3 linked regions of the Arcticibacter tournemirensis genome follow. The protein of the gene in region 1 interacts with the protein of each later gene in a pairwise test. Links are inferred from orthologs where the notes say so. Each region holds a gene or a part of one and is shown on either strand. Other genes may lie near its edges.

Region 1 (5,553 bases):
GGTAGATTTCATCCATTACCTCTGAACGGATAATGGCATGTAAAAAACGGGCGTCTTCACTCGGATCGGGATCCTGGGATAGGATATATTTTTCCTCAACTTTCTGTCTTCTAAGGTAGTTAAGACTTGCATTGCGAATACTCGAGTACAAAAAGTTTCTGATTGCTCCCGGATGAGATGATATTTCGGCACGCAAATGCCAATACCTGATAAAACACTCCTGAACTATATCTTCGGAGTGGCTTTTATCTCCTAATATTTGAAATGCGAAATGACAAAGCCTGGGATAATAGCATCTAAACAATTCCTCAAGCGATGGAACAATTACGTCTTCGTTAGGCCACTGGTCTTCCATATTCAATTCGCACCGATAATATCAATAAAATGGTTAACAGAACGCTCCAACACAGGCTCATACTATAACCACTTTTGCCACTTCCAAAGTCAATATGAATTTCAGGGAGAGGTAGTGATCTGCCGGTCCGGCAGAAATCTTTCTAAAATTAGAAAACATTGAATTAAAAAAGAAATATTTTGAAAGATTTTCAGCAAAAAGGCCAACCAAGTTAAAACTTCACAACGTTCCGTGCATTCTATTGTATTGATCATTATGCATTTTTTAATAAAAAAAGTATTGAAGGCTGTTACTCCAGAAAGCACGATATTAACATTCAATTCTTTTTTTAACATTCCTTTTTATTCAAATTTTTTAACTCACAAAAATTCTATCTTTGCAGCTTAAAAATCTCACTCAATGAACCATCCTGTTAAGATAAAAAATGCTTTAATTTCAGTGTATTATAAAGACGGACTGGAGCCGTTAATAAAAAAATTAAATGAATCGGGAGTAACGTTTTACTCTACAGGTGGTACGGAGAAGTTTATAAAAAGTATGGGATGCGAGGTTGTGCCCGTTGAGGACCTCACCGGTTATCCTTCTATTTTAGGAGGCCGGGTAAAAACATTACATCCTAAAGTTTTTGGAGGGATTCTTTCCAGAAGGGACCTGCTGGAAGATAAAGAGCAGAGTACGCAATATGAGATTCCTGAAATTGACCTGGTCATTGTAGACCTTTATCCATTTGAAGAAACTGTAAAAGCGGGGCTGCCTGAAGACGAAATTATAGAAAAGATCGACATTGGAGGCATCTCGCTTATCCGTGCTGCAGCTAAAAATTTCAACGACGTAGTGATTGTTGCCTCAAAGAATGACTACAGCACGCTTCTGGACATTTTACAGCAAAATGAAGGCAGCACGTTTCTGGAACAACGGCGCGAATTTGCAAAAAAGGCATTTAACATCTCTTCGCACTACGATACTGCGATATTCAACTATTTCAACCAGGAAGATCCGTTACAGGTTTTCAAACAGAGTATGCAGCAGGTAAAGACACTGCGTTATGGAGAGAACCCCCACCAGAAAGGTTATTTCTACGGTGATCTGGATGCCCTGTTCACTCAGCTTAACGGAAAAGAACTTTCGTACAATAATCTTGTAGACGTGGATGCTGCGGTAGCTCTAATCGACGAATTTACTGAACCTACATTTGCTATTCTTAAACACACCAATGCTTGTGGAGTTGCTACCAGATCAAATCTTCTGACCGCCTGGAAAGATGCGCTGGCATGCGATCCGGTTTCGGCCTTTGGTGGTGTGATTATCTGCAATGGTGAGGTTGACGAAGAAACTGCTATAAAGATCAACAAACTCTTTTTTGAAGTTCTTATTGCACCATCCTTCAGCGCGGATGCCCTAGAAGTTCTTACAGAAAAGAAAAACCGCATCCTGCTGCAACGTAAAGAGGTAAAACTCCCCGGAAAGCTGTTTAAGACGCTTTTAAATGGAGTGATTGAGCAGGATAAGGATTCTGTTATTGAAGGCCCGGGACAAATGACTCCGGTTACTGTAAATAAACCAACCGAAGCGGAGCTTCAGGATCTTTTCTTTGCAAACAAACTGGTAAAACATACTAAATCAAATACGATTATCCTCGCAAAAAACGGACAGCTTCTTGCCAGCGGAGTAGGTCAAACCTCACGAGTTGATGCACTGAAACAGGCCATTGAAAAAGCAAAATCCTTTAATTTCGCTTTGGATGGAGCAGTAATGGCATCCGATGCTTTTTTCCCTTTTCCAGATTGTGTAGAGATCGCAGCTGAGGCAGGTATTACAGCCGTTCTCCAGCCTGGAGGTTCTGTAAAAGATCAGCTTTCTATAGACATGGCAAACGAAAAAGGAATTTCCATGGTGATGACCGGAGTGCGACATTTTAAACATTAAATCGTATAAATAGGGATAAGACAGATAAGAGCCTTTAACAATCTCTTATTTAAAAAAAAGAATTTAACTTTGCATACTTTTTTAAATTTTAAACACTTCCCTGATGGGTTTATTTAATTGGTTTACACAAGAGATTGCTATTGACCTGGGTACAGCAAATACCCTCATCATACATAACGATAAAGTGGTGGTTGACGAACCGTCGATTGTTGCCTTCGACCGCACAACAAATAAAATCATCGCCATTGGCCGCCAGGCAATGCAGATGGAAGGTAAGACGCACGAAAATATCCGTACTGTCCGGCCTCTTAAAGATGGTGTTATTGCCGATTTTAACGCGGCAGAGCACATGATCAGGGGAATGATCAAAATGATCAACAACGGAAAAGGATGGTTTTTCCCTTCTTTAAGGATGGTAATTTGTATCCCCTCCGGCATTACAGAGGTTGAAAAGCGAGCGGTAAGAGATTCAGCCGAAATAGCGGGAGCAAAGGAAGTTTACCTGATCCATGAGCCAATGGCTGCTGCTGTCGGTATCGGAATAGATGTGGAAGAGCCGATGGGAAATATGATTATCGACATCGGTGGCGGAACTACCGAAATCGCGGTAATTGCACTTTCAGGTATTGTATGCGACCAGTCAATCCGCGTTGCGGGCGACAATTTCGACAGCGATATCGTGCAATATATTCGTCGCCAGCATAATATCATGATTGGAGAACGTACCGCCGAAAAAATAAAGATTGAAGTCGGCGCTGCACTTCCCGAATTAACCGATCCTCCTGCTGACTTTGCTGTACAGGGACGTGATCTGATGACCGGTGTGCCGAAACAAATTACCGTTTCTTATACCGAAATAGCCCATTGTCTTGATAAGTCTATATCCAAGATCGAAGAGGCTATTCTGAAAGCGCTTGAAATAACGCCTCCTGAGCTGTCAGCTGATATTTACCAGACAGGTATTTATCTTACCGGCGGTGGCGCCCTGTTACGCGGACTGGATAAAAGGGTAGCAGCGAAAACAAAATTACCAGTTCACGTGGCCGAAGATCCTTTGAGAGCAGTAGTTCGCGGAACAGGTATAGCCCTTAAGAATATCGGAGGCTTTAAATTTTTAATGCAATAAATGAGTTATAAGTTGTAAGTAGTACGTTATAAGTATTTAAACCTTGTAATTTTTCTACTTACAACTTATAACCTACAACTTACAACTCATATGCGTAATCTCTGGCTTCTTATCAGTAAGTATAACGCATTTTTCCTTTTCATTATTTTTTTCATTGTCTCGGTTGCCCTTATCATACGAAATAACTCTTTTCAGAGAGCCGGGGTACTCAATTCATCAAACCAAATCATAGGTCAGGCGTATGAACGCATGAACCAGTTCCAGGCTTACCTGAGGCTTGCCAAGGTAAACGACAGTCTTGCTGCAGAAAATGCACGACTCAGGGGCCTGTTAAAAAATGCTTTTTTTGATGATAGTGTTCAGCAAAAAACAGTTAAGGATACTGTGGCCAGACAACAATATACCTTTATTGTTGCGCGCGTAATTAATAACTCTGTTCATCAAAAAGACAATTACCTTACTATTAACAGGGGGATGCGTCATGGAATTAACAGAGGGATGGGTGTTATCAGTTCTTCGGGTATCGTCGGAATTGTGAAAGACGTTTCGAGCAACTTCGCAACAATCACATCGCTTTTAAACAGTGACACGAAGATCAGCGCAAGTATCGCAGAGAATCAGGCATTCGGATCGCTCGTTTGGGGCGAAGGGAACCACAATCCTCAAATAGCCCTTTTGCAGGACATTCCGAATCATATCATAGTAAAAAGAGGGCAGCATGTAGTGACATCGGGATACTCTACTTTATTCCCCGCCGGACTCCCTATCGGAAGAGTCATCGGTACAAAAGCAAAAGGAGGGGATAGTTTTCCCGAAATAGAGGTAATGCTTCATACTGATTTTTCAACGTTACAATACGTGTATGTAATCAGAAACGTATTTGCTGCAGAAAAAGAAAACTTAGAAACCGGGAGTAAACAGTAATGGGAAGGACTATTATTAAAAACATCGTCCGCTTCGCGGTACTAATATTTATCCAGGCATTCCTCCTGAAGAATATCGGTTTTTATAACCTGGCGACTCCATTTTTATATATCCTCTTTATTCTTCTGCTCCCTTTTGAAACACCTAACTGGCTTCTGTTTCCAATCGCGTTTCTTACAGGCTTAACCGTAGATGCGTTTTATGATACCGCCGGGATTAATGCAGCTGCTTGCACCGTACTGGCCCTCGTGCGCACTATTTTTATAAACATTACTGTTCAAAGACAGGGGTTTGAGAACGAACCTGAGCCAAAACTTGGGATCATGGGATTCCGCTGGTTCTTTTTCTATACGGTAGTTCTCACACTTTTCCATCATCTTACGCTGATCTTTCTGGAAGCATTTAGTTTTTCTGATTTGAAATACATACTAATTCGCTTCCTTTTATGTTCTCTTTTTACAGTATTTTTAATTTTAATATCAGAATTTATTTTCTTCCGTAAGAAAGAGCGCTAAATGAATAGTTTCTTCCCCCGCAGGTATGTTGTACAAGGGATATTTATAGTAATAACCGTTATTTTACTGGCTCGCCTGTTCTATATTCAGGTGATAGATAAAAGCTACTTCCTTTCTGCCAATAACAACGTGTTAAGGACGGTTACTATCTATCCGGCCCGGGGAGTAATATTGGACCGCAGGGGCAAAATACTTGTACAGAACGAACCGGTTTACGACCTTATGGTTGTTCCAAGAGAAGTAACACCCTTTGACACTCTTGAGTTCTGCAGGTTAATCGGAATTTCCAAGGCCAACTTTACAAAGAAATTCGAAAAGGCAAAAAGCTTCTCCCCTTACCGGGGCTCGGTTCTCGAAAAACAATTATCTGCAGTTACCTTCGCCAGGTTCCAGGAAAAGCTATTCGAGTTTAAGGGATTCTATATTCAGAAACGATCTGTGAGACGTTATCCTGACAGCATCGCAGCCCAGTTCCTTGGATATATTAATGAGGTGAATGAGAATGATATCAATAAATCAAACGGCTTTTATAATCCCGGTGACTACATCGGCCGAACAGGAGTTGAAAAATCATATGAAGAGGTTTTAAGGGGGCAGCGAGGAGTACAAAAGCTAATGGTCGACGCCTTCAATCGCCCAAAAGGCCACTATGCTGAGGGGAAATATGACACCCTTGCGTCAACCGGAGATAATCTTATTTCATCACT
Region 2 (3,828 bases), 480 kb from region 1 along the record:
AAGCTTAGGCTAATGTAAATGGCTTTTTTGACAAAAAAAAATATTTTATTAAAAAAAGAGAAGGGCTTAAGTTATATTTTAGAGGTTGTGAGTTAATGAGTTATGAAAGAAACAATAATCCCCCATAACTCATTAATCATATTTTATAACTTTTTTACGCTGTTACAACGCTTTGTTCTTTGTAATAACCACTCTTAAGCTTCTCGAAAACTTTAGAGAATGCATCCAGAGTGACCTGAACATCTTCAAGCGTATGTGCCGCTGTTGGAATAATACGAAGTTCTATCAGCCCTTTAGGAATGACGGGATAAACAACTATCGAACAAAAAATGCCGTAATTCTCGCGGAGATCCATCGTTATAGCGGTAGCCTCGTTCAGTTCACCCTGAAGGAATACGGGAGTTACCATGGTATTCGTTACACCTAAATTGAATCCCCTTTCGCGTAATCCATTTTGAAGCGACGTTGCGATGTTCCACAATTTCTCGCGCAATTCCGGACAACCTTTAAGCAATTCCAGGCGCTTCTTTAAACCCAGCACCATCGGCATTGGAAGAGCTTTAGCAAATGTCTGAGACCGCATATTATAACGCAGGTAATTAACAATTTCTTCTGTTGAAGCAACAAATGCTCCAATTCCTGCCATCGATTTAGCAAATGTTCCAAAATAGATATCTATTCCTTCGATACAGTCCTGTGCTTCATGAGTGCCTGCACCAGTCTTTCCCATTGTGCCAAAACCGTGTGCATCATCAATGAGCAGGCGGAACTTAAACTCGTCTTTTAAAGCAACGATCTCTTTAAGTTTTCCCTGTGCACCCGACATTCCAAACACGCCTTCGGTAATTACAAGGATACCACCACCCGTTTGCTCAGCTAGCCGTGTAGCCCGTTCCAACTGCTTTCTGCAGCTGTCCATGTCATTGTGCTGAAAAACAAAGCGTTTACCCATATGCAACCGCACCCCATCAATAATACATGCGTGTGATTCCGCATCATAAACGATCACGTCATTTCTGTCAACTAAAGTATCAATAATAGATACCATACCCTGGTAGCCGTAATTCAGAAGAAAAGCATCGTGCTTTCCTACAAATTCTGCCAGATCTTTCTCCAGTGACTCGTGATGATTGGAATTTCCTGACATCATTCTGGCGCCCATAGGATAGGCCATTCCAAATTCTGCCGCTGCTTTGGCATCAGCCTCGCGAACTTCGGGATGATTCGCTAAGCCAAGATAATTATTCAGACTCCAGACAAGATGGTCTTTCCCTCTAAACTTCATATGAGGTGCAATTTCACCTTCAAGTTTAGGAAATGCAAAATACCCATGTGCCATCTTCTGATGCTGGCCCAAGGGGCCCATATTTTTTGAGATTTTATCAAATAAATCCAATGTTCTAGTATTTAAGTTATTACTCGGATTAAACGCGTAAAGTTAATAATTTTAAAAAGGTCTGCCAGCAATATATACACCTTATTCTGCTTTATGTTTATAAGCTCTGCTTCAAAACAGTTTCTAAACAAAAAAAGCCCTTACGTTTCCGCAAAGGCTCTTTCTGTTCGAGTGTATTCTAATCTACATTGTCATGCAGAAATGAATTGTTGGGTCTTATTTCTGTTATTCCCTCTTCATTGGAAAGCGTGAAACGCGATATTTGAGATTCCGAAGAGTGAGGAACCTGCTGAAGCGCCATTTGTTTTCTCTTATATGCAGGTTCGTTTTCTAATTCCTGTAGTCCATTCGCAGTACGAAGCTTCATGCTAAGATCTTTCAAACGAAGGATCCGCTCCCGCGATTTGCGCAGCTGCTCTTCTATCGATTCATCCGTCTTATCTTCGTCAGGATTATATACTTCTGTTTCTTCCGTATCAACCGGGTGAACGTCTACGGCATTCTGAGGGAGTTCTTCTGTAACCGGCTCATTAAACTGAAACTCCGATTCAGCTATCTTTAAACCAAATTCGAAAGTTGGTTCCGGCTTAACAGGCTCTTCATCCTGTAAAGTATGCCTGATAACTTTTGGTTCTGAAGGTTTCTTTTCTTCTGCCTTCTTTTGAAAAAGTCCGCCAAAAAGATCTGCCTGAACCTGGGCTGAGTATTTAGGCGTTGTATCTTCTGCTGTTTCCTCCACTTCCAACTCAGGCTCTTCTTCAATGAAAGCATTGACCGGCTTCACCATAGGAGCATTCTCAGGAGTCAGCATTGAGACCTTCTTCTGATTGCTCTTTTCGAGAGCCCGTTCCTCTTTTGTCTGGAAACCAGTAGCTATTATCGTCACGGAAAGTTTCTCTCCCAACGACTCATCCATACAGTTACCCCAGATTAAATCGGCGGCAAGCCCGGCTTCTTCCTGGATATAATCAGTAATTATACTTACTTCATCCATGGAGACCTCTCTGGATCCCGAACTGATATTTAACAGAATGTATCTGGCCCCCTCTATCTCGTTATCCTTTAATAAAGGAGATGCAAGAGCACCTTCTACTGCACGCAACGCCCGACTTTCTCCTTCTGCCGAATAACTACCCATAATAGCGACACCGCTATTATTCATCACTGTCCGAACATCTTTAAAGTCAACATTGATATAACCCGGTATAGTAATAATCTCCGCTATACCTTTAGCCGCTGTCGTCAATATATTATCAGCCTGTGCAAATGCTGCACTGAGGGTCAGATTACCAAAAATCTCACGAAGACGATCATTTGAAATTACAAGATATGAATCAACATATTTCTTAAACTCTTCAAGACCTTCTTCCGCCTGCATCTTCCGTCGTTTACCTTCGAAAGAAAAAGGCGTCGTTATAATTCCTACAGTCAGAATGTCAAGTTCCTTTGCTGCTTTCGCGATAATCGGACTTGCTCCTGTACCGGTACCACCACCCATTCCTGCTGTAATAAAAAGCATCTTTGTGGTGCTTCCCAGCATCCGTTTCACATCCTCTATATTCTCGATAGCAGAGTTCTTCCCTACTTCAGGTATAGAACCTGCACCCATTCCTTCCGTAAGACTAGCACCCAACTGAACTTTGTTCGGAATAGGGCTTAACTCCAGTGCCTGGGCGTCTGTATTGCAGATAATAAAGTCTACACCAGTAATTCCCTGCCTGTACATATGATTTACGGCATTCCCACCGCCGCCGCCAACACCAATTACTTTGATAATTGATGATTTCTCTTTTAACATTTCAAACTGCATATCGCTATTAATCAATCAAGTAGATTTGAAGTTATGATACCCTGTTACTTGTTGTAATATTAACTATTTTTACACATAAGTTTTCCACACATGTTGAGAATGTGGAAAACTCTTCAATTGTGGAAAAATCACTTAATATAGTCCTCGTCTTTAATATCGTCCTTTATAAACCGCGCTCCTGTTTGCAGTAATTTATCAAATAAACCGAATGACTTCTTTGCTTTTTCAGGCGCAGGTTTCTCTACGTATACACCCGGCTGCTTCAGCATTTCTTCCATTTCTTCTGCCTTACAAATTCCCTTGATCAGCAAACCAATACCTGTGGCGTATAAAGGACTTTTCAGGTCGTCGTAAATATTCTTCGGCAACACCTCGTTCTTTGCAAGATGCTCATTCGGATAACCTACCCGGCAATCGAGCCCGGTTACATATTCTACCAGCTGAGGAAGATGCTTAAGCTGAGCTCCCCCGCCCGTGATAACAATACCGGCAATCAAACGCTTTTCGTATCCCGAAGCTTTTATTTCATAGTAAACATGTTCAATGATCTCTTCCATCCGCGCCTGAATCACATAGGCAAGGTTCTTTACGGATATCTCCTTAGGCTCGCGGCCTCGTAAAC
Region 3 (2,970 bases), 470 kb from region 1 along the record:
CTCCTTCTGCCGAATAACTACCCATAATAGCGACACCGCTATTATTCATCACTGTCCGAACATCTTTAAAGTCAACATTGATATAACCCGGTATAGTAATAATCTCCGCTATACCTTTAGCCGCTGTCGTCAATATATTATCAGCCTGTGCAAATGCTGCACTGAGGGTCAGATTACCAAAAATCTCACGAAGACGATCATTTGAAATTACAAGATATGAATCAACATATTTCTTAAACTCTTCAAGACCTTCTTCCGCCTGCATCTTCCGTCGTTTACCTTCGAAAGAAAAAGGCGTCGTTATAATTCCTACAGTCAGAATGTCAAGTTCCTTTGCTGCTTTCGCGATAATCGGACTTGCTCCTGTACCGGTACCACCACCCATTCCTGCTGTAATAAAAAGCATCTTTGTGGTGCTTCCCAGCATCCGTTTCACATCCTCTATATTCTCGATAGCAGAGTTCTTCCCTACTTCAGGTATAGAACCTGCACCCATTCCTTCCGTAAGACTAGCACCCAACTGAACTTTGTTCGGAATAGGGCTTAACTCCAGTGCCTGGGCGTCTGTATTGCAGATAATAAAGTCTACACCAGTAATTCCCTGCCTGTACATATGATTTACGGCATTCCCACCGCCGCCGCCAACACCAATTACTTTGATAATTGATGATTTCTCTTTTAACATTTCAAACTGCATATCGCTATTAATCAATCAAGTAGATTTGAAGTTATGATACCCTGTTACTTGTTGTAATATTAACTATTTTTACACATAAGTTTTCCACACATGTTGAGAATGTGGAAAACTCTTCAATTGTGGAAAAATCACTTAATATAGTCCTCGTCTTTAATATCGTCCTTTATAAACCGCGCTCCTGTTTGCAGTAATTTATCAAATAAACCGAATGACTTCTTTGCTTTTTCAGGCGCAGGTTTCTCTACGTATACACCCGGCTGCTTCAGCATTTCTTCCATTTCTTCTGCCTTACAAATTCCCTTGATCAGCAAACCAATACCTGTGGCGTATAAAGGACTTTTCAGGTCGTCGTAAATATTCTTCGGCAACACCTCGTTCTTTGCAAGATGCTCATTCGGATAACCTACCCGGCAATCGAGCCCGGTTACATATTCTACCAGCTGAGGAAGATGCTTAAGCTGAGCTCCCCCGCCCGTGATAACAATACCGGCAATCAAACGCTTTTCGTATCCCGAAGCTTTTATTTCATAGTAAACATGTTCAATGATCTCTTCCATCCGCGCCTGAATCACATAGGCAAGGTTCTTTACGGATATCTCCTTAGGCTCGCGGCCTCGTAAACCGGGAACACAGATGATTTCGTTCTCCTTGTTTTCATCAGCCAGTGCAGAACCAAACCGTGTTTTCAAAAGCTCCGCCTGATTCCTCATTACGGAACAACCTTCCCTGATATCTTCAGTAACGCTGTTTCCGCCGAATGGTATTACCGCGGTATGGCGGATAATCCCCTCATGGAAGATAGCAATGTCTGTAGTTCCACCACCTATATCCACAAGCACAACGCCAGCTTCTTTCTCTTCCTCACTTAAAACCGATTCTGAAGAAGCCAGAGGTTCAAGTATTAGCTCCTGCGTTTCCAGTCCGGCATTTCTCACACACTTCAGGATATTTTTCACCGCACTCACATGACCAGAGATGATGTGAAAATTCGCTTCCAGACGAACCCCTGCCATACCGATCGGATCTTTGATCCCCGGCTCGTTGTCGACGGTAAATTCCTGTGGCAACACATGAATGATCTCTTCTCCCGGCGGCATAACCAGCTTATACATATCTTCAATCAGCTTGTCAATATCTTTCCGCTGTATTTCATTCTGAAGATCTTTCCGCGTAAAGATCCCCCGATGCTGGAGGCTTTTTATATGCTGCCCGGCAATCCCGACATTCACGATCTTAATATCAACGTTCGACTGCGAACTGGCGTCCTCTACTGCCTGAAGGATTCCCTGAACCGTCTTTTGTATATTAGATACCACCCCGCGTGTTACTCCTGCAGATTCAGTTTTTCCAATACCCAATATTTCTATTTTCCTGTGCCCGCTTCTCCGGCCAACTATCACACAAATTTTTGTAGTTCCTATATCTAAACCTACGACGATAGGAGAACTCTTTGATAATGTAGAAGTACCTTTTTCCATAACTTAAGGTGTTGTTTTTTTGTTTAATTTATCCTAATATTTTGTTGTATCACGGGAAGAACTATCTGTAGTCACCGGCGCCAGATTCGTGCTGTCCCTTATATTTTTCTCGCAAACTATCTGATTGGTATATTTAATATTTATTGTTTTATACGCATCCCAGCCAACCGCCGGTATGGCCTTTTTATAAAAAATCAATAAATTATTGAGTCTTACCTCCAGAGAATCGGCATTTCCCAACACGATCCGGTGATCCCCCACGCGTGGTATTAATACAATTTCCTTTTGCTCATTAACATACATCTGCTCAATTTGCTCCTTCCATAAGGTGTCTCTCTCCATATATGAAGCGGTCTTATAAAGATCTTTTGCAACTGTCGTTTTCAACGAGTCAACAGAACCGTTAAAACTCTCCATTATAAATCCATTCGCCACCAGAACATGCGGCGTATAGCTTGAAGAGTACGGTATTTTAAATCCATCTTTATCGACATAAAAATCCTGATTTGTAAAATTAATGATCCGTAACACAGGCTCTCTCTGTTCAATTTCAAGGTGCACAACTCCATCCATATCAATATACACTTTTGCCTGCCTGATATAAGGATTTCTCTTCAATACGGTTTCGACTAACTGCACATTAATATTATTTAATGGTTTCCCAATAAGCTTGCCCGAACTCTCAAATACCATTCGGTTAATCTCTTCTCTGTCAATAAAGCTGGTTGTTCCGGGGATGATCACCTTTAAGTCGCTGCACTTCAGCTCACTTTTTCTTATACTGATGAAGCTCAT

The links.
Region 2: the proteins of BDE36_RS21525 (region 1) and ftsZ interact in binary tests that used the Escherichia coli proteins (3 or more experiments, as listed by UniProt). The link is inferred for Arcticibacter tournemirensis from one-to-one orthologs.
Region 3: the proteins of BDE36_RS21525 (region 1) and ftsA interact in binary tests that used the Escherichia coli proteins (3 or more experiments, as listed by UniProt). The link is inferred for Arcticibacter tournemirensis from one-to-one orthologs.

Annotation. Positions count from the first base shown.
Region 1 is NZ_VFPL01000001.1:5,140,413-5,145,965, forward strand. What follows is about bases 1,575-4,395. They hold BDE36_RS21525 (rod shape-determining protein), read left to right. Parts: upstream 1,575-2,384; coding sequence 2,385-3,407; downstream 3,408-4,395. Other genes in these bases: purH (bifunctional phosphoribosylaminoimidazolecarboxamide formyltransferase/IMP cyclohydrolase), read left to right, coding at 1,575-2,281; mreC (rod shape-determining protein MreC), read left to right, coding at 3,498-4,331; BDE36_RS21535 (rod shape-determining protein MreD), read left to right, coding at 4,331-4,395. Also shown: BDE36_RS21515 (RNA polymerase sigma-70 factor), read right to left, coding at 1-355; more of purH, read left to right, coding at 755-1,574; more of BDE36_RS21535, read left to right, coding at 4,396-4,846; mrdA (penicillin-binding protein 2), read left to right, coding at 4,847-5,553. UniProt on the Escherichia coli protein: Forms membrane-associated dynamic filaments that are essential for cell shape determination. Acts by regulating cell wall synthesis and cell elongation, and thus cell shape.
Region 2 is NZ_VFPL01000001.1:4,665,945-4,669,772, forward strand. What follows is about bases 891-3,828. They hold ftsZ (cell division protein FtsZ), read right to left. Parts: upstream 3,207-3,828; coding sequence 1,575-3,206; downstream 891-1,574. Other genes in these bases: BDE36_RS19420 (aminotransferase class I/II-fold pyridoxal phosphate-dependent enzyme), read right to left, coding at 891-1,396; ftsA (cell division protein FtsA), read right to left, coding at 3,335-3,828. In the rest of the region: more of BDE36_RS19420, read right to left, coding at 155-890. UniProt on the Escherichia coli protein: Essential cell division protein that forms a contractile ring structure (Z ring) at the future cell division site. The regulation of the ring assembly controls the timing and the location of cell division.
Region 3 is NZ_VFPL01000001.1:4,668,454-4,671,423, forward strand. What follows is about bases 1-2,893. They hold ftsA (cell division protein FtsA), read right to left. Parts: upstream 2,176-2,893; coding sequence 826-2,175; downstream 1-825. Other genes in these bases: ftsZ (cell division protein FtsZ), read right to left, coding at 1-697; BDE36_RS19435 (cell division protein FtsQ/DivIB), read right to left, coding at 2,209-2,893. Outside these bases: more of BDE36_RS19435, read right to left, coding at 2,894-2,970. UniProt on the Escherichia coli protein: Essential cell division protein that assists in the assembly of the Z ring. May serve as the principal membrane anchor for the Z ring.